Regions from separate parts of the Streptomyces sp. NPDC055962 genome, predicted to be linked through region 1. Evidence: riboswitches for the same ligand, from Rfam matches in the RefSeq annotation. Region 1 holds a riboswitch; the other holds the start of a gene.
The links. Region 1 has a riboswitch for glycine ahead of gcvP (aminomethyl-transferring glycine dehydrogenase). Riboswitches for the same ligand answer to the same signal wherever they lie in the genome.

Region 1 (10,334 bases):
GCAGCGTTCTCGCGGCACTCGGTTCTCCCACCGCAGTCCGCGAGGCCCATACGCCCGCCCTCCGGTCCGTCCAGGGATCGCTGAGCCCCGAACTCCCGCTTCCCGTCCATGTACTGGACCGGATCGTGCCGAACGACGCCGCACCCCGCACCCGCCTCGCCGGCTGGCGCTTCCTGATCCGCAGCGGCGAACGCGCCGTGGCCGCCGCGGACACCATGCTCACCGCGGACGGCTGGACCTTCTCGCACTTCTTCGAGGGTCCGTACATCATCTCCACCGAACTGGCCCTGCGTCAGGCGGAGTCGACGACGACGCCCTACCAGCCGCGGCTGCTGTCCGTGCCCGGGCTGTACATGCTCACCCTGTGGCTGCACCACGACACCGAGGCCGACGCCGGCGGCGGGGCGCTCGCGCCGACGGACGTCCTGGTGCCTCTGGCGCCGGCCCCTCCGGGCATCACGGCCCACCGGCCCCACCGGGTCGCGGACCTGCTCCCGGTCATGAACCTGCGTCTCACCCCGGCGCCCCTTCCGGACCTCCCCGAGGTCCCGGGGCTCCTCGGGTCGCCCGCCTGACGCCTCCGCTCCCACCGCCCCCGCCGAGCTCCTCGGCGGGGGCGCGTCCTTACCCGTCCGGACTAGTCCGGTCAGGTCACCCCTAACCATCCGAACGGACAGTGCAGTTGGATCGAACCGTCCGGCCGGGTGATGCGTCATGGGAGAGGAACAGCAGCTGCCGCGAAATCCCTGCGGAGAGACGCCCGTAGGGCAACACTGGGAACGGACCGACTGATACGGGGGCGGCCATGAACACCCCGTCCGACCGCAGGACACTCGACTCGACGCAGCGAAAGAACCCATCCATGTGCCAGCACCAGCCACCCTGCCCGACCGCCGACTCCAACGACCGGGAGGCCGCACGCCTGACGGCTCACCACCCGGAACAGGGCTGGAGCCTCCTGTGCAACGGTGTCCTGCTCTTCGAGGACACCGGCGAGCTGCTCCCGAACGGGCAGATCATCGCCCCGCACCGCCCGCTGAAGAGCGGTCTGGTGATGAAGGCCGCCTGACCACGTCGGACGGAACACGGGGGCCGGCCCGGAGAGCTTCTCCGCACCGGCCCCGACGCGTCTGCGCGTGCCTACTGGTCGTACGCGTCCAGCGGGGGGCAGGAGCAGACCAGGTTGCGGTCGCCGAACGCACCGTCGATGCGGCGCACCGGCGGCCAGTACTTGTCCGAGGGCGTGACACCGGCCGGGAAGACCGCCTCTTCACGGCTGTAGGCGTGGGTCCACTCGCCGCCGAGGGCTGCGGCCGTGTGCGGGGCGTTGCGCAGTGGGTTGTCGTCCGCGCCCCACTCGCCTGAGGCGACCTTGTCGATCTCGCCGCGGATGGCGATCATCGTGTCGCAGAACCGGTCCAGCTCGGCGAGGTCCTCGCTCTCGGTCGGCTCGATCATCAGCGTCCCCGCGACCGGGAAGGACATGGTCGGTGAGTGGAAGCCGTAGTCGATCAGCCGCTTGGCGATGTCGTCGATGCTGACGCCGGTCGCCTTCGAGATCGGCCGCAGGTCCACGATGCACTCGTGCGCGACCAGACCGGCCGGGCCGTTGTACAGGATCGGGAAGTGCGGTTCGAGGCGCTTGGCGATGTAGTTGGCCGCGAGTACGGCGACCTGCGTCGCGCGCTTCAGGCCCTCGCCACCCATCAGGCGTACGTAGGCCCACGAGATCGGCAGGATGCCTGCCGAACCCCACGGGGCGGCCGAGATCGGGCCGACACCCGTCTCCGGGCCAGCCGCGGGCTGGAGCGGGTGGTTGGGGAGGTACGGCGCCAGGTGGGCGCGCACACCGACCGGGCCGACGCCGGGCCCGCCGCCGCCGTGCGGGATGCAGAAGGTCTTGTGCAGGTTCAGGTGGGAGACGTCGCCGCCGAAGTGACCCGGCTTGGCGAGACCGACCAGCGCGTTGAGGTTGGCACCGTCCACGTACACCTGGCCGCCGGCCTCGTGCACCTCACCGCAGATGTCGGCGACGTGCTCCTCGAAGACACCGTGCGTCGAGGGGTAGGTGATCATGAGGACCGCGAGCTCGTCGCGGTGCTTCGCGATCTTGGCCCGGAGATCCTCGATGTCGACCTCGCCGTCGTCAGCGGTCTGCACGACGACGACCTTCATGCCGGCCATCACCGCGCTGGCGGCGTTGGTGCCGTGCGCGGAGGACGGGATCAGGCAGACGGTGCGGCCGTGGTCGCCGTTCGCCCGGTGGTAGGCGCGCACGGCCAGCAGCCCGGCGAACTCGCCCTGCGAGCCGGCGTTGGGCTGGATGGAGACGGCGTCGTAGCCGGTGACCTCGGCGAGGCGCTCCTCCAGCTCACGGATGAGGGTGAGGAAGCCCTGTGCCTGCTCGGCGGGCGCGAAGGGGTGCAGGGCGCCGAATTCGGGCCAGGTGATCGATTCCATCTCGGCGGTCGCGTTGAGCTTCATGGTGCAGGAGCCGAGGGGGATCATGCCGCGGTCCAGCGCGTAGTCACGGTCGGCGAGCTTGCGCAGGTAGCGGAGCATCGCCGTCTCGGAACGGTGCTGGTGGAAGACCGGGTGGGTGAGGACCATGTCGGTGCGCAGCAGTCCCTCGGGCAGCGCGTCGGCGGTCTCGGCGTCCAGCGCCTCGATGTCGCCGCCGGCCCCGAAGGCCGCCCAGACGGCCGCGATCCGGGCACGGGTCGTGGTCTCGTCACAGGCGACGGAGACCTGGTCGGCGTCGACGAGGCGGAGGTTCACCCCGCGCTCGCGTGCGTCGGCGACCACCTGCGCGGCCTTGCCCGGCACACGGACGGTGAGGGTGTCGAAGTACGCGCCGTGCACGACCTCGGCGCCGGAGGCCCGCAGCCCCTCGGCGAGGAGGGCGGCGAACCGGTGGGTGCGCCCGGCGATCGTCCGCAGCCCGTCGGGGCCGTGGTAGACGGCGTACATGCCGGCCATGACGGCGAGCAGCACCTGGGCGGTGCAGATGTTGCTGGTGGCCTTCTCGCGGCGGATGTGCTGCTCACGGGTCTGCAGCGCCAGACGGTAGGCCTTGTTGCCGTCGGCGTCGACGGACACGCCGACGAGCCGGCCGGGCAGGCTGCGGGCGAACTTCTCGCGCACGGCCATGAAGCCGGCGTGCGGCCCGCCGAAGCCCATCGGGACGCCGAAGCGCTGCGTCGTGCCGACGGCGATGTCCGCGCCCAGCTCGCCGGGCGAGGTCAGCAGCGTCAGGGCCAGCAGGTCGGCCGCGACGGAGACGATCGCGCCCAGCTCGTGCGCCTGCTCGATGACGGGCCTGATGTCGCGCACGGCGCCGGAGGCGCCGGGGTACTGGAGCAGCACTCCGAAGACGCCGCGTCCGGCGATCTCGGCCGGGATGCCCTCGGAGAGGTCGGCGACGACCACCTCGACACCGGTCGGCTCGGCGCGGGTCTCGATCACGGCGATGGTCTGCGGCAGGGTGTCGGCGTCGACGAGGAAGACACCGTTCTTCACCTTGCCGACGCGGCGCGCCAGCGCCATGGCCTCGGCGGCGGCCGTGCCCTCGTCGAGGAGCGAGGCGCCCGAGGTGGGCAGCCCGGTGAGGTCGGCGACCATCGTCTGGAAGTTCAGGAGGGCCTCGAGCCGCCCCTGGGAGATCTCCGGCTGGTACGGCGTGTAGGCCGTGTACCAGGCGGGGTTCTCCATGACGTTGCGCAGGATCACCGGCGGCGTGAACGTGCCGTAGTAGCCCAGGCCGATCATCGGTGCGAGCACCTGGTTGCGGTCGGCGAGGCTCCGCAGCTCGGCCAGCACCTCGGCCTCGGTGCGCGCCTCGGGCAGGTTCAGCGCCTCGGCGCTCCTGATCACGTCGGGCACCGCGGCGGCGGTGAGCTCGTCGAGGGAGCCGTAACCGACCTGGGCGAGCATCTTGGCCTGCGCCCCGGCGTCGGGACCGATGTGGCGCTGCTCGAACGGAATGCCCTGCTCCAGCTGGGAGAGCGGAGTGCGACGGGGGGTCATGATGGAGGCCTCCTGGTCTGCCACGACCTGCGAGGGGCGCCACGGCGTGGCTGCCCGAACGGCCTCCCCCTCTGTCATCTCGACCTGAGAGCTTCACCGGCGCGCCCTCGGGCGTACCGGCTTTCACCGTCGGTGAGGGCGGTACCCGCGACGACCTGTGCCGTACGGATCCCGACCTGCTTTCCAGAGTGACCTCGTCCGTGCGGTACGGGGGCCTGAGAGATTCCGGGGAGGAGTTGCTCCTTCGGCGCCCCCGGATCTCTCCGGAGGACTCTCCCGCACAGGGTCAGCAGCCGGTTCCAGCCTACCAGCGGGGTCACCGCGGGCCTTCTCGAGTGGCCGACGGTCCGGATCTGGCCTTTCGTAGACCCTGTGGAGCAGTCGCGACCACCTGATGCAGTTGTGACCAGTGGGAGGCACCGTGCAGACCGACATCGATCCGCGCAGCCTGATCGGCCGCAAGGCCTTCGACCGTCGTGGTGCCAAGATCGGTACGGTCGACGAGGTCTATCTCGACGATGCGACCGGGGTTCCCGAATGGGCCGCCGTGCGTACCGGACTCTTCACCCGGGACGCGTTCGTCCCGCTGGAGCCGAGCGAATTCGTGGACGGGGCGCTGCGGATCCCCTTCGACCGCGGCCTGATCAAGGACGCACCGGACTTCGGGGTGGGCCGCCACCTCTCGCCCGAGCAGGAGCTGCAGCTCTACCGGCACTACGGACTGGACTCCTCCCCCTCCGCCGGTCCCGCCCCCGACAGGGACTTCGGCAAGCTGGCCGGCCACGAGGAGTAGTCCACCGGATCCCGCACCAGGGGAAGCGGGTCGGCCGGCCGCAGCTGCGGGTCGTCGATGCGGAACGTACGCACCCGGCCGGGGCCCGTCCACGGTTCCTCGAAGCGCACGGTGACCCGGCCGACACCGCTGCCCTGCACCCAGCCGTGCCCGTGGACCTCGTGCCGTACGTCGTGCCCGGCCGGCCAGCGCCGCGACGACGGCGGCTCGCCGCTCTCCCGTGGGCCCCGGTCGGCGGCCTTCTCCGCCGTGTCGTCGTGTTCGTCCGGGGCGTCGGCCGCGGACTCCTCCGCGGCGTGCTCGGCTTCGGCGGCCTGTGCGAACAGGTCCTCCTGCGTGAAGTCCGCCAGCCCCGTGACGCCCACTCCGAGCAGCCGGACCCCGCCGGTCGTGTCCACGGCCTCCAGGAGCCGTGCGGCGGCCTCCCGGACCACCGCGGGGTCGTCGGTGGGGCCGCGCAGGGTCTCCGACCTGGTGAGCGTCGAGAAGTCGTAGCGGCGCACCTTGAGGACCACGGTGCGCCCGGACCGTCCCGCGTCCCGCAGCCGCCGCACGCACCGGTCCGCGAGCCGCTCGACCTCCGACCTGACCCGCACACGGTCGTGCAGGTCCACGTCGAAGGTGTCCTCGACCGACACGGACTTGGCGTCCCTCTCGGCGACCACGGGACGGTCGTCGTAGCCCCGCGCCATGCGGTGCAGCGCGACGCCGTGCGCCTTGCCCAGCAGCCGCACCAGCTCGGCCTCGCCCGCCTCCGCCAGGTGACTGACGAGGGTCATGCCCGCACGCCGCAGGTGGTCGCCGGTGGCCGGCCCCACACCCGGGAGGATCCGCACCGGCATGGGCGCCAGGAGCTCCCGCTCGGTACCGGGTTCGATCAGCAGCAGGCCGTCCGGCTTGGCCTCCTCGGAGGCGATCTTGGCCAGCATCTTGGAGCCGGCCAGCCCGACGGAGCCGCTGAGGCCGGTGACGGCTCTGATCACGGTGCGCAGCTGCCCGCCGACGGCGCGGGCGGACTCGGCGTCGTCGGCGACCCCGCCGGCCTCCAGATCGACGAACGCCTCGTCCAGGCTGAGCGGCTCGACGAGGGGTGAGAGCCGCCCCAGGAGCTCCATCACCTGGTCGCTCACCGTGCGGTAGAGCGCGAAACGCGGGACCAGGTACGCGGCGTTGGGCGCGAGACGCCGCGCCTGACCCATCGGCATCGCCGAATGCACACCCAGCCGCCTCGCCTCGTACGACGCGGTGGCGACCACTCCGCGCATGCCCAGGCCGCCCACCACCACGGGTTTGCCACGCAGGCTGGGCTTCGCCGCCTGCTCTGCAGAGGCGTAGAAGGCATCCATGTCCAGATGCAGAATGGTGGGCGCGGCTCTCACACGGACCGATGGTGCCTCATGCCACTGACATCCGGCCCGCCCGGCGCCCGCGCCGCACCGCTCCGCCGGGGGCTCAGCCCGCCCGATTGCGTCGTCGCGCCAGTTCGTCCGCGGGGTTGTGACCGATCAGCGTCTCCCCCGTGTCGACACGCTCTCCGTGGAGCTGGGACAGCGCGGCGTCGACGTCGCGCCAGACGACCCCCACCGCGATGCCGAAGACGCCTTGGCCGCCCTGGAGCAGACTCACGACCTCGTCCGGCGAGGAGCACTCGTAGACCGTCGCCCCGTCACTCATCAGGGTCATCCGCTCCAGATCCGTGAAGCCACGGGCCCTGAGGTGCTGCACCGTCGTGCGGATGTTCTGGAGGGCGACCCCCGTGTCCAGGAACCGCTTGACGATCTTGAGCAGAACCACGTCCCGGAAGCTGTAGAGACGCTGCGTGCCCGACCCGTAGGCGGGACGTACGCTCGGCTCCACCAGCCCCGTACGCGCCCAGTAGTCGAGCTGTCGGTAGGTGATACCGGCAGCCGCGCACGCGGTGGGCCCCCGGTAGCCGATGTCCCCTGACTCTGCCGCACCGTCCGCTGCCACCACCGCCGGCTGAACCGGCTGTCTGATGGAGTGGTCGGCCGCACTGCCGTGCTGCCGGTACGGCCCACCCGCAGCCGTACCGTCGCCGCTGATTCTCACGCCGACCTCCGTCCTTGACCTGCCATCTCGAAGGTAGGCAGTCACCAGGGGTGCGTCAACGATCGCCACACTCGGCACGCCGAGTGATAATCACCCTGAGGGTGGTTTCCCGTGACTGAAATCCGGGAACGGCTTGTCGGATGCGCTGACACCGCCCCCACGGCGGTCACTGGCTGTTCGTGCCGAAGTCCTCCGGCGAGATCTGGTCGAGGAACTCGCGGAACTTCTCCACCTCGTCCTCCTGCTCGTCCGGGATGGCGATACCGGCGTCGTCGAGCACCCCGTCACTGCCGTAGATCGGCGTGCCGGTGCGCAGGGCGAGCGCTATGGCGTCGGACGGCCTCGCGCTCACCTCGACCCCGCTGGCGAAGACCAGCTCCGCGTAGAAAACCCCTTCTCTGAGGTCCGTGATCCGGACCTCGGTGAGCTCCTGGCCGACGGCCTCGAGCACATCCTTGAAGAGATCATGGGTCAGCGGCCTGGCCGGAGCCATGCCCTGCTGGGCGAAGGCGATCGCGGTCGCCTCGCCAGGACCGATCCAAATAGGGAGGTACCGGTCGCCTCCCACTTCACGCAGGAGCACGATCGGTTGGTTGGAGGGCATTTCCACCCGGACACCCACAACGTCGAGCTCGTTCACACAGCAACCCTAGGACGTGCCCGCCATGTTTGGATAGTCGGGCTCCTCCAAGGTCAGTGGAAACTGACCTTCAGGGCCGTCTGGACGAGTGCGGCATGGAGGCGGACGGACAGCTCCGCGAGCTCCTTCGCAGTGGCCTCCGCATGGGCTCTGGTCTGCGGGTTCCGGTGCCGCCGCAAGGGCGCGACCACCTGCTCGACCAGCCCTGCCTCCCGCTCCGCGGCCGCCTTGACCGCGCGCAGGTGCCGGGGCTCCAGGCCGAAACGGCCCAGGTCCGCCACGAGCCGCGCCACCGTCACGGCCTCGGCGTCGTAGCTGCCCCCGGCGGCGGGCACGATCAGCCCGTACGACTCCCACTCGTCGAGCTGCTCCTCCGTCGCCTCGGTGGCGGCGAGGAGCTCGGAGCGCCCGATACGGGCCGCTGTGGCCCCACCGGGCTCCTGGTCCCGGTGAGGATCGGCCGGGTCGCCCTGCCCGCCTGCGGACGGCAGGGCCGCCTGCTCACCGCGCGCCAGCGCCTCGAGGTGCTCACGGATGACCTTGAGCGGCAGGTAGTGGTCCCGCTGCATGCGCAGCACCTGCGCCAGCCGCTCGACGTCGGCAGGGCTGAACTTGCGGTATCCCGAGGGCGTCCGCTGGGGCTCGATGAGCCCCTCCGCCTCCAGGAAACGGATCTTGGAGATCGTCACTTCGGGAAACTCGTCGCGCAGCTCGAGCAGCACCGTGCCGATGCTCATCGCGCGCTCGCCCGCGGCGGCGGTGCCGTGACCGGCACCGCCTGTCGGTGTTCGCAGCATGGACCTTCCTGGGGGTCCCCCCGGACGAGTCCGGGGAAGGGTCACACGCCCCGCTGGCTCGCGTAGAAGACCAGTCGGTACTTCCCGATCTGGACTTCGTCGCCGTTGGTCAGCGCGACGGAATCGATGCGCTCGCGGTTGACGTAGGTTCCGTTGAGGCTGCCGACATCACCCACGGTGAAACTACCGTCCGGGCCCCTGTGGAACTCCACATGACGCCGCGACACGGTCACGTCGTCGAGGAAGATGTCGCTCTGCGGGTGACGGCCGGCCGTCGTCAGGTCGCCGTCGAGCAGGAATCGGCTGCCGGAGTTCGGGCCGCGGCGGACCACCAGCAGTGCGGACCCGGCGGGCAGGGCGTCGACCGCGGCCTGTGCCTCCGGGGAGAGCGACGGGACGGCCGTCTGGCCGGTCGCCTCGGCCTCGTACGCCTCGATACCGGAGATCGAGATGGTCGAGGTCGTCTCCGCGGCACGCTCGGGAACTCCGCCCCTCAGCGGCGCGCCGCAGTTGGAGCAGAAGCGGCTGGCCTCGGCATTCTGATGCCCGCACCTCGTACAAACCGGCATGGACGAGCCCTCCGGAGCGGGGGCGAACCCTCCACCCGTACTCGAGGTCGATGGTTCCTCGAAACCTATGCGGCCTGCACCTCCAGGGTCAACAGACGACGCGCCGGTCCCACCGGCGGATCCCTGCACCTCATCGCGGAAGAGCGGGCGCTCCGAGCCCTGCTCGTCGACACCCTGGCCCTGACGCGGGGCGCGGTGGCGGGCAGCGCTGTTGCTGTCCTCGCGGGCGCTCTTTCCGAACAACTTCGCAAACAACTTCACGGGCGTTTCCCCTTGACCGAAATAGACCCGCCCGTGGGGCAGGACGAACCCTGAACGAACACACCTGCCGACCCGGACATCCTCACAACGTCCGTATCCACCCGACAGTTTCCACCACGCGTCACCGATCCGTTGCGCCGACCCCCCGCAACCCGGTGCCCGTGTCCTGCGAGCCCTTCACACCGCCGTCTCACCGCGACGACGACCGAGCGTAATCAGGCTGTTCCGCCGGCCGCAAGGCGTCCACGACGATGTCGTCGGCACGCGCCACCTCCGCCGTGGCCTGCTCCTTCTCCAGCGTCTGCACCACCCCGCCCGGGATGTTCAGAGCCGGTTCCAGGTCCTGCGGCTTGCCGATGACCTTGAACTCGTACGGAGCCTCGATCTTCCGGCCGTCCACTCTCAACTCTCCCCCGTCTCCGGAGAAGTACGTGTCGGCCACGACACGTACGCCGTCGACCTCGATCGCCTCCGCGCCCGCGGCCCGAAGCTCCTGGATGGTGTCGAGGAGCATGTCGGCCTCGACGGCACCGCCCGGGTCACTGATGGTCAGCGTGATACCCGGACCGTGCGCCGCGACGGTTCCTGCAAGGATACCGAGCTGGCGCTCCTTCTCGAGCGTCTGTTTCCGGGCCTCCTCGGCCTGGTCGGAGCTGTTCTCCAGCTCCGTGCGCTGGTCGTCGAGGCGCTGCTTCTCGTCCTCGAGACGCTCGGTGCGGTTGTCGAGTTCGTCGAGGATGCGGACCAGGTCCTCCTGGCGGGCACCGCGTAGGGCGCTGTTGTCGCTGTTCGACCTGACCTGGATCGCCAGCCCCAGGCCGAGGACGAACAGCAGGAGCGCCACGATGAGTTGAGCTCTGCTCACCCTCGGGGGCCACAGGCCGGCACGCAGCCTCTGACGGCCGGAGACCCTCTCGTCCGGGGCGGGAGGGGGCGGCGCCGGTACGGGCGCCTCGGCGGGGAGCGCACCGGGGCGCTCCCCGTTGCCGGGGCCGTGTCCGCTGCTCGGGTTCGGTCCGTTGTTCATCGGCCTCACGCCCGGAAGACGTGGCGCCGGATGGCTGCCGCGTTGGAGAAGATCCGGATGCCGAGCACGACCACCACACCGGTGGAGAGCTGGGCTCCGACGCCCAGCTTGTCGCCGAGGAAGACGATGAGGGCGGCCACCACGACGTTCG
Region 2 (10,334 bases), on a different contig from region 1:
AAGATCATGGCCATCTTCTGGCCCCGCAGCTGGCGTACGCGCTCGGGACCCGCGCCGATGAGCTCCTCGCCGTCCAGCCAGATCTCCCCGCCGATCCGTGCGCGCTCCGAGGTGTGCAGGCCCATGATCCCCAGCGAGGTCACGGACTTGCCGGAGCCGGACTCGCCGACGATGCCGAGGGTCTGGCCGGCCTTCAGGTCGAAGCTCACACCGTCGACGGACTTGACCAGGCCGTCGTCGGTGTCGAAGTGGACGCTGAGGTCGCGCACGGAGAGGAACGCTCCGTCGTCGCCGGACCGCGGGGCCGGGACGGTGGTGTCCGCCGCCGGGGCGTCCTTCTTGGTTGCGTCGCTCATGAGAGCCTCACCCGGGGGTCGATCGCGGCGTACACGAGGTCCACCAGCAGGTTGCAGATGACGATGAAGAAGGCGGCGACGAGCGTCACGCCCATCACCTTGGGCAGGTCGGCCTTGGTCACACCTTCGATGGCCATGGCGCCCATGCCCTGGAAGGAGAAGACCCGTTCGGTGATGACGGCGCCGCCGAGCAGCAGCGCGAAGTCCATGCCGAAGATCGTGATGAGGGGGGTGAGCGCCGCGCGGAGGCCGTGCTTGACGACCACCTTGCGCTCCTTGAGCCCCTTGGCCCGGGCGGTTCTGATGTAGTCCTCGCTCATCGTCTCCAGCATCCCCGCGCGGGTGAGCCGGGCGTAGAGCGCCGAGTACAGGAGGGCGAGGGTGCACCAGGGGAGCACCAGGGCCGCGGCCCACTCGGCCGGATTCTGGGTGAAGGGGACGTAGTCACCGTTGCCGAACAGAGCCAGCACGGCGAGACCGGTGAAGAACATCGGCAGCGAGACACCCGCGAGGGCCACGCCCATGGAGAGGCGGTCGAAGACCGATCCCCGCTTCAGGGCGGACACCACACCGGTCGCCACACCGGAGACCACCCAGAGGACGGCCGCACCGACGGCCAGCGACAGCGTGACCGGGATGCGGTCGATGATCTGCGGCCAGATCTCGGTGTGGGTCTTGAAGGAGTAGCCGAAGCACGGCGCGTGACAGGTGACCGGCTCGGGCCCGAACTGGTACTCGGCGCCGACGACGATGCCCTTGACGAAGTGCCAGTACTGCAGATAGAGGGGCTGGTCGAGCCCCAGGTTCTTCTTGACCGCGGCGATGACGTCGGGGTCGGGACTCTTGCCGACGTACTGGGCGGCCATCGAGTCGACGGTCTGGCCGCCGAGCCGGGGAACGAGGAAGAAGATCGCGAACGTGACTGCGCTGACCACCAGCAGCAGCAACACCGCGGCGAATACGCGTCGGATGATGTACGCAGCCACAGCCGTGCGGCGCCGGGCGGGCGGACGGGGTAACGCCCGCCGGCCCGGCGCCTTCACCTGCCTTTCAAGGGATGCTGTCGATGAACAGGTGTTACTTGGTGGACGTCATCAGCACGTAGTCGTACATGCCGAGGTACGCGTCCGTGACCGTGACGTTCGCCGCGGAGTCCGGGCGGTAGAGCAGGTTCTTGCGGTAGACCAGCGGAACGAGGGAGGCGTTCTCCATGACCTTCTGGTCGACCTCGCCCCAGGCGGCGTTACGGGCCGTGGTGTCCACCGTGCCGATGCCCTTGACCAGGGCCTCGTTGACACCCTTGTCGTCGAGCTCCATCAGGTTCGTGCCACCGGACGGCTTGATGGCCGTGCCGTTCACGATCTGGTCCAGGAAGCCGAAGCCGGTCGGCCAGTCGGCGCCCCACTGCATCATCATCATGCCGGCGTTGTTCTTGTGGACCCACTCGGGGACGCCCGCGAAGTCGGTGAAGTACTTGTCCGACGGGAACTGCTTGATCTCGGCGGTGATGCCGATCGCCTTCAGGCTGCCCTGGAGCTGCGTGGCGGCGGTGATCTCGTCAGGACGGTCGGAGCGCGCCGTCAGCGTGGTCTTGAAGCCCTTGGGCTGACCGCACTTGGTCAGGTGCTCCTTCGCCTTGGCGGCGTCGCCCTTGCTGCCCTCGGTCGGGTACAGGTCGAACTTCTTGTAACCGGCGACGGTGGGCGGGATGACCGTGCTGGCCGGGTCGCCCTTGACCGAGCCACCGATCGAGTCGATCAGGCTCTGCTTGTCGACCGCGTACTGGACGGCCTTGCGGCACTCGATGTTGTCGAACGGCTTCACGTTGACGTTCAGCGCCATGTACTGGAGGGCGCCGGCGTACGGGTTGTCCGTCTTCGCCTTCTCGGCGGCCTTGACCAGGACCTTGGGCTGCGTCTTGGACTGCAGACCGGTGCCCGCGACGTCAGCGGTGCTCACGTCGTTGAGCAGGTGGTCGTCGACCGTGGTGGGGTTGACGTTGAGCTTCAGCTCGATCTTGTCCGGCAGGGCCTTGCGGATCGGGTCCGTCTTCGGGTCCCACTCCGGGTTGCGGACGAGCGTCGCGCCCTTGCTCTCGTCGTACGCCGAGACCTTGTACGGGCCCGAGGAGACCATCTTCTGGACGTAGCTGGCGCCCGTGTCGGCCTTCTGCTGGATCGGCGCGGTCTGCGAGAACGCGGCCAGGTAGTCCATGTCCGCGAACGGCTTGTTCAGCTTGAAGACGATCGTGTAGTCGTCCGGGGTCTCGATGGACTTGAGGCCCTCGGGGGACTTGTCCTTGTACGGACCCTTGTACTTGTCGCCGCCCTCGAGGTACGCCTTGAAGTACGTCGGGCCGTTGGACAGGGCCTCCGGCGCGAAGTTGGAGCGCTCGACGGCGTACTTGACGTCCTTCGAGGTGATCTCGGTGCCGTCCTCGAACTTCACGCCCTTGCGGATCGTGTACGTCCAGGTCTTGGCGTCCGCGCTGGCCTTGCCGAGGCCCGTGGCGAGGTCGGGGACGACCTCCAGGCTCTCCTTGCCGGCGGCCGGCTTGAAGGTCACCAGGGAACGGGCGTACAGGCGGGAGAAGTTCTGCACCCAGCCGTAGTACGTGTTGCCCGGGTCCAGGGAGTCCGGGCCACTGGAGTGCTCGTACGTGACCGTCCCCCCCTTCTTGTCGGTGCCGTTGACGATGCTCGTCAGCGCGGCGTCCGCCTTGGCGTTGCCCCCACCGCCGTTGCTGTCACCGCCCGAGTCGCTGCCGCTGCAGGCCGATGCGCCGAGCGATACCGCCACGGCCACGGCTATGGCCGCTGCTGTCTTTCTGTTCTGCATGCTGAGGAAAGCCCCCTCGCTAGTCCGGTGCGGCACAGCCGCGATTACTTGCCACGAGGGTCGAGTGCGTCACGCAGCCCGTCCCCCAGCAGATTGAAGGCCAGCACGGTGATGAAGATCGCCATGCCGGGGATGACCATGAACATCGGGTCCACCTCGTAGAGGTCGACCGCCTGCGTCAGCATGCCGCCCCAGGACGCCTGCGGCGGTGCGATACCGACGCCGAGGAAGGACAGGGACGCCTCGAAGAGGATGTTCGTGGGGATCAGCAGCGTCGCGTAGACGAGGATCGGCGCGATCAGGTTCGGCAGCAGCTCGCGGAAGAGGATGAACGGACCGCGTGCGCCGAGCGACCTGGCGGCCTCGACGAACTCCCGCTCGCGCAGCGACAGGGTCTGCGCGCGGACGATACGGCCGATGTAGGGCCAGCTGAAGAAGCCGATCACGAAGATCAGGACCGCGATCCGCAGCGTGAGGCCTTCCAGCCCGAAGGCGTTGCCCTGGAGGGAGGCGGAGATGGAGATCGCGAAGAGGAGGAGCGGGAAGGCCAGGAAGGTGTCCATCAGGCGGCTGATGAAGCTGTCCACCCAGCCGCCGTAGAACCCGGCCACGACGCCCATGACGACGCCGATGACGACCGAGAGCAGCGTGGAGCCGACGGCCACCACGAGGGAGACCCAGGATCCTTCGAGGATGCGGGCCAGGATGTCGCGCCCGGTCTGCGGCTCGACGCCGAGCGGGTGGTCCCAACTGATGCCGCCCAGGGAGCCCTTGGGCGCCAGCAGGACGGGGTCGACCAGGCTCTGGTTGAACGCGTCGGGATCGAGCCCGAAGAGCGACTGGAGCGGCTTGGACAGCACCGCGACGAGGATCAGCAGCACGACAACGATGCCACCGGCCATCGCGGCCTTGTCCCGCTTGAAGCGCGTCCAGGCGATGCGGCCGAGCGAACGGCCCTCGATCTCCTTGCGCCCGGCGCCTTCCAGCACCGTTTCGGGCCGTACATCCGCCCCGGTGGTCTCGATCGGTGCCGTCATTGCGCTGGAGACCCCTCTCGGCCGACGGTGGCCGGCCTGTGACCGCCGCTGTAGCGGCTCGTATCAACATGTGGTGCGTGTGGTGGTGCGCGGGCCGAACGAACCCTGTTTGAAAGAGGGGTACGCGGGGCATGGAGCACCTGCTGTAGGGAGTCTTCAACCACTTTGCGATCACCCGCCAGACCTGACGGGGAATGTTTGCTCAAACGTGATGCTGCCAAGGGGCTTCCGTTATCCGGACAGCCGTGCTCACTGAGCGGACCTCTCGGTCGCTAATCCGCCATAGCGGACATGAGGCCCAACAGCGTTGAACACCGGGCCAATTGCCTTGAGGTCTCCTCGACGCCGGCTGACGTCGGCTCAGTACGCCCGGGGAGCCTGTCCGGTGGCCGGCGGGTAGCCGTAGCCGGGAGCGGCGGGGGCCGGGGCGTGCGCCTCGCGGTCGTAGAACGGCCGTGCGTTGGCGTTCAGCCACATCGCGACCGGGTCGTACTCGTCGGACAACGACACCGTGGAGACGGGCAGGCCGTCGGGGACCACACCGATCGACTGCTGCATCATCGCGCGTACGGCGTCGACGGACGGCCGGCCGGTGTCGTAGAGATCGAGCCCGATCGCGAGGTACGGGACCCCGAGTGCGGGCTGCACCCAGGCGCGCCGCAGCGCGCGGACGGCGGGGGTGCGGTGGGCGTTCTGCGACAGCAGGGCGTAGAACTGCGGGATCTCGACGGCGGGTTCGGTGAGCCTCAGCGGCCCCGCCGGCATCCGGTCGAGGCCGGTGGCGATGCGGCGCAGGTCCAGCCAGGGAATGCCCACTCCGCCGCCGGGGGCGTGCGGGTTGAGCCAGATGCCCCAGCGGTCCGGGAAGAGGGAACGGGCGATGTCCCGGCCCGTGGTGACCTCGTGGGCCCTGTTCCAGCCGCTCGCCGAGAGCTCCTGGGCGGAGGTCACGCACGGGGCGTAACCCAGGCCGTCGACCTCCATGTTGCCGTACTGGGCGTCGGGGGAACCCGCCGTGCCGTGCCAGAGCAGCATCCAGACCTGGCCGTCCGCCAGTGACCGCAGCAGCGACTCGTAGGTGTCGAGGCGCCCGGGGGCCACTTGGCGCAGCATGTGCTCGACCTGCCCGGCCGCCGCGGTGCCTGACGCACTCACCCTGGGTCCCGCCCCTCTTCGATCCGCTGTTCCCGCATGCCTCGCGGTGCTCTGGCGCCGCGCCCGGGCACACGGGGCGGCCTCGTCATCCAACCAGCTTATGCGCCGCCCCCGACACCGGCTTGACGCCACGGGCCGCGGGGGGCTCGCCGCTCAGCGCCCGTCGCGCAGGTAGAAGGGGCGCACCTTCTCCAGCATCCAGTCGCCGACGGGATCCTGCGCCACGTCGAGCAGGAGGAGATTGACCGGCCAGGGGACCTGGACCCGCCCCAGCGCACGCCCCAGGGCGTCCAGCGGGACGCTCTGCGTCGTGGCGTCCAGGACGGTGAGCTCGACGCCGACGAAGAGGACGGGGCTGTCGCCCTCGATGCTGGCCAGCACCCTGCGCGCGGTGCCCACCACGCCTGCGGCCTGGAACTCGGCGGAGACCGCGGACAGGAAGTCGACGGGGTCCTCCTTCCAGTCCGGCTCGTACAGCCGCACCCGGCCACCGCTCGCGGGGCCGTCCAGCGCGGTGCGCCCGGCCCGGCAGAGCTCGGCGACGGCGGGCGGCGGCAGGGGCGTCCCGACCACGCCGCCCGGGTTGACCGCGATGCCGAGCTGCGGCGGGAGCCCGCGGGCGAACTCGCGCGCGGGTGCGACGGTGAAGGAGAGATGGGATCCGACGCACTGGAGGAACTGTGCTTCGGAGCTGAAGACGGGGACGTACGCACCGCCCTCGATGTCGATCGTCGGCAGGTCCAGGGCAGCACTGTCGGGCCCGCCGCCGTTCGGCAGCGGCACCCAGATCTGACTGCGGCCGAGCACCTCGACCAGCCGTCCCCCCGCGCCGGGGACGCCGAGCGAGGCGCTGAGCACTTCTTCGAGCTCGTTGGCCGGCCATCCCTGCGACGGATGCGGAGCCTGGGCCTGAGCCGGAATGTCCACGGTGTCTGTGTCCCTTTCTCGCCGTGCGGTGCGGCTGAAACCTTAGACCGGCTCGCGCCGTGACGGCAGCGCCGCAGGCGGGGGCGGCGTCCGGGGCCGCCGTGCCGTCCAGATTCCGGACGCCGGTCCGGACGGGTGCGAACTGTGCGTATGCGAACGGTGACGCCCCGGGCCACGGTTCCGGGCTTCCCCGGAACCGTGCGCTCCGCCTTCCCGGTCCGCACCGGGTCGCGCAGCCCCTCTACTCCTGCGGGAGCCGGGCCGCCGGGAAGGAGATCCGGCCGATCGCCGCGGCGGCCTCGCGGTCGAGCAGGACCGCCGAGGCGCACCCCGGCGGAAGGATCCCGCTCTCGGTGTCGCGCAGCAGCCGTCCGACCGCGCGCCGGTGCCGGGCGAAGGCGTATCCGGAGACTCCCCGCCCCCGCTCCCGCTGCCCCTGCCTGGCGACCCGGGGGGTGACGTCGAGCAGCACGAGGTGCAGGGTGCTGCCCCGGCGCCGGGCCTCGCGCGCCAGCCAGCGCCGCACCCAGGCCTGCGTGCCGCAGTCGTGCACGACGACCGGGCCGCCCGAGCGCAGGGCCCGCCACAGCCCGGCGTAGTGCGCGACGCGCACCAGGGGGCGGTAGAGGGCGTACGGGAGTGACCCGGGCAGGGCGGCCGCCCAGCGGTCCCTGGTGTCCTGGGAGTCGATCGCGTACTCCTGGACCGCGCGCCGGATCAGCGTCGACTTGCCGCTGCCGGGCAGCCCGGAGACCACCACCACGTCACCGGCCGCGAACTCCAGCCGGTGCGGGCCCCGGCCGCCCCTGCCCCGCAGGTCACTGACCACCGGCACGCCCCCGCCCACCGGCCCGCGGGCGGGCGTGCCCGGCTGCCGCGGCATCGCACCAGGTGCCGCCCCCGCCGTCGTCGCGTAGCGCTGCAACGTCATCGCCTTCCCCCTGCCGAGTCACCCACCGACCTGCCCAAGAAGTGTAAAGAAAAGGTAATGCGGCACAACCGCTTCCGGTCCCACGTGTCGGTACCGGCACCCGTACGGACCGGGACGCCCCACTCTCCCCCAAGGCGTGCGATGATGACCCCGCCAACTGCATACCGGCCGTTTGAATCCGCGCGGGAGAGTCCCGGTCACCGTGTGCGCCGGGCGCCGAAGGAGCAAGTTCCTCCCTTGAATCTCTCAGGCCCCGTACCGCGTGGATGAGGCAGATCTGAAAAGCGGGCCGCTGTGCGGCCCCACCCAAGGTGCAAGCCGAGCCTGACAGGGCTGACCCCGTCAGGACCCTTTCAGAGGCTCTCGGCGAACCTCTCAGGTTCCGATGACAGATGGGGAGGGAACCACCCCCTGTCGTCATGCCCTGGAGCCATGTCCATGAGCACTGCCCCGAGCGCCGCCCCCCGTCTGACCGCCCTCGATGCCCTGCATCGCTCCCTGGGCGCGACCATGACCGACTTCGCCGGCTGGGACATGCCGCTGCGCTACGCCAGCGAGCGCGACGAGCACAACGCCGTGCGCACCCGGGCCGGACTCTTCGACCTGTCGCACATGGGCGAGATCACGGTCACCGGACCGCAGGCCGCGGCCTTCCTCGGCTTCGCACTGGTGGGGAACATCGCCACCGTCGGCGTGGGCCGGGCCCGCTACACGATGATCGTCGCGGAGGACGGCGGGATCCTGGACGACCTGATCGTCTACCGCCTGGGCGACACGGAGTACATGGTCGTCGCCAACGCGGGCAACGCGCAGCTGGTCCTGGACACCCTCACCGAGCGTGCCGGCGGCTTCGACGCCGAGGTGCGGGACGACCGCGACGCGTACGCGCTGATCGCCGTCCAGGGCCCCGACTCCCCCGCCGTACTGAAGTCGGTCACCGACGCCGACCTGGACGGGCTGAAGTACTACGCCGGCCTCCCCGGCACGGTCGCCGGCGTCCCCGCGCTCATCGCCCGTACCGGCTACACCGGCGAGGACGGCTTCGAGCTGTTCGTGGCCCCCGCCCACGCCGAGCAGCTGTGGAAGGCCCTGACCGAGGCCGGCGCGCCCTACGGGCTGATCCCCTGCGGGCTCTCCTGCCGCGACACGCTCCGTCTCGAGGCGGGCATGCCGCTGTACGGGCACGAACTGACCACCGCGCTGACGCCCTTCGACGCGGGCCTGGGCCGGGTCGTGAAGTTCGAGAAGGAGGGCGACTTCGTCGGCCGCGAGGCGCTGATCGCCGCGGCCGCGCGCGCGGAGACCGCGCCGCCCCGCAAGCTCGTCGGCCTCGTCGCCGAGGGGCGCCGGGTCCCTCGCGCCGGCTTCCCGGTGGTCGTCGGCGGGGAGGTCGTGGGCGAGGTCACCTCCGGTGCCCCGTCGCCCACCCTGGGCAAGCCGATCGCCATGGCCTACGTGGACGCCGCGTACGCCGGGCCCGGCACCGAGGGTGTCGGGGTCGACATCCGGGGCACGCACGAGCCGTACGAGGTCGTGGCGCTGCCCTTCTACAAGCGCCGCAAGTGACACGGCGCCCGCGCACGTGACGCAGTCGTGTCTCACACCGTAAGACCACCGTTCATCAGCACTCCCCCGCGTACAGGAGAATTCAGGTCATGAGCAACCCCCAGCAGCTGCGGTACAGCAAGGAGCACGAGTGGCTGTCGGCCCTCGAGGACGGCGTGGCCACGGTCGGCATCACCGAGTTCGCGGCCAACGCGCTCGGTGACGTCGTCTACGCCCAGCTCCCGGAGGTCGGTGACACGGTGACCGCGGGCGAGACCTGCGGTGAGCTGGAGTCGACCAAGTCGGTCAGCGACCTGTACTCGCCGGTGACCGGCGAGGTGACCGCGGCCAACCAGGACGTCGTGGACGACCCGTCGCTGGTGAACTCCGCCCCCTTCGAGGGCGGCTGGCTGTTCAAGGTGCGCGTCGCGGAGGAGCCGAAGGGCCTTCTCTCCGCCGACGAGTACACCGCGTTCTCCGGCAACTGAGACCTTAGGGACCCACTGATGTCGCTTCTCAACTCCTCCCTCCACGAGCTGGACCCGGACGTCGCCGCCGCCGTCGACGCCGAGCTCCACCGCCAGCAGTCCACCCTCGAGATGATCGCCTCGGAGAACTTCGCTCCGGTCGCGGTCATGGAGGCGCAGGGCTCCGTCCTCACCAACAAGTACGCCGAGGGCTACCCCGGCCGCCGCTACTACGGCGGCTGCGAGCACGTCGACGTGGTCGAGCAGATCGCGATCGACCGCATCAAGGCGCTCTTCGGCGCCGAGGCCGCGAACGTCCAGCCGCACTCGGGTGCGCAGGCCAACGCCGCCGCGATGTTCGCGCTGCTGAAGCCGGGCGACACGATCATGGGCCTGAACCTGGCCCACGGCGGTCACCTGACCCACGGCATGAAGATCAACTTCTCCGGCAAGCTCTACGACGTGGTCCCGTACCACGTCGACGACACCGGCGTCGTGGACATGGCCGAGGTCGAGCGCCTCGCCAAGGAGTCGAAGCCGAAGCTCATCGTGGCCGGCTGGTCCGCCTACCCGCGCCAGCTGGACTTCGCCGCCTTCCGCCGCATCGCGGACGAGGTCGGCGCGTACCTGATGGTCGACATGGCGCACTTCGCGGGCCTGGTCGCCGCGGGCCTGCACCCCAACCCGGTGCCGCACGCCCACGTCGTCACGACCACCACGCACAAGACCCTCGGCGGCCCGCGCGGCGGCGTCATCCTGTCGACGCAGGAGCTCGCCAAGAAGATCAACTCCGCGGTCTTCCCCGGTCAGCAGGGCGGCCCGCTGGAGCACGTGATCGCGGCCAAGGCCGTCTCCTTCAAGGTCGCGGCGACCGACGAGTTCAAGGAGCGCCAGCAGCGCACCCTGGACGGCGCCCGCATCCTCGCCGAGCGCCTGGTGCAGCCGGACGTCACCGAGGTGGGTGTCTCCGTCCTCTCCGGCGGCACGGACGTCCACCTGGTCCTGGTCGACCTGCGCAACTCGGAGCTGGACGGCCAGCAGGCCGAGGACCGCCTCCACGAGCTGGGCATCACGGTCA

Region 2: it holds a riboswitch for glycine, as region 1 does, so the genes downstream of both, gcvT (glycine cleavage system aminomethyltransferase GcvT) here and gcvP (aminomethyl-transferring glycine dehydrogenase) in region 1, are expected to answer to the same signal.

Annotation. Positions count from the first base shown of each region.
Region 1 is NZ_JBHJYN010000019.1:4,605-14,938, reverse strand. Features, by position in the region: gene ACFC51_RS33610 (hypothetical protein) at 1-575, shown strand, start outside; gene ACFC51_RS33605 (DUF5999 family protein) at 863-1,069, shown strand; gene gcvP (aminomethyl-transferring glycine dehydrogenase) at 1,141-4,026, opposite strand; glycine riboswitch at 4,220-4,315, opposite strand; gene ACFC51_RS33595 (PRC-barrel domain-containing protein) at 4,448-4,819, shown strand; gene ACFC51_RS33590 (DNA polymerase IV) at 4,741-6,198, opposite strand; gene ACFC51_RS33585 (MerR family transcriptional regulator) at 6,272-6,889, opposite strand; gene ACFC51_RS33580 (bifunctional nuclease family protein) at 7,056-7,529, opposite strand; gene ACFC51_RS33575 (MerR family transcriptional regulator) at 7,583-8,326, opposite strand; gene ACFC51_RS33570 (FHA domain-containing protein) at 8,368-9,156, opposite strand; gene ACFC51_RS33565 (DUF881 domain-containing protein) at 9,347-10,183, opposite strand; gene ACFC51_RS33560 (small basic family protein) at 10,189-10,334, opposite strand, start outside.
Region 2 is NZ_JBHJYN010000001.1:314,887-325,220, forward strand. Features, by position in the region: gene ACFC51_RS01395 (ABC transporter ATP-binding protein) at 1-356, opposite strand, end outside; gene ACFC51_RS01400 (ABC transporter permease) at 353-1,342, opposite strand; gene ACFC51_RS01405 (ABC transporter substrate-binding protein) at 1,434-3,194, opposite strand; gene ACFC51_RS01410 (ABC transporter permease) at 3,239-4,231, opposite strand; gene ACFC51_RS01415 (enhanced serine sensitivity protein SseB C-terminal domain-containing protein) at 4,592-5,386, opposite strand; gene ACFC51_RS01420 (enhanced serine sensitivity protein SseB) at 5,540-6,313, opposite strand; gene ACFC51_RS01425 (AAA family ATPase) at 6,555-7,244, opposite strand; glycine riboswitch at 7,418-7,515, shown strand; gene gcvT (glycine cleavage system aminomethyltransferase GcvT) at 7,683-8,810, shown strand; gene gcvH (glycine cleavage system protein GcvH) at 8,900-9,277, shown strand; gene glyA (serine hydroxymethyltransferase) at 9,296-10,334, shown strand, end outside.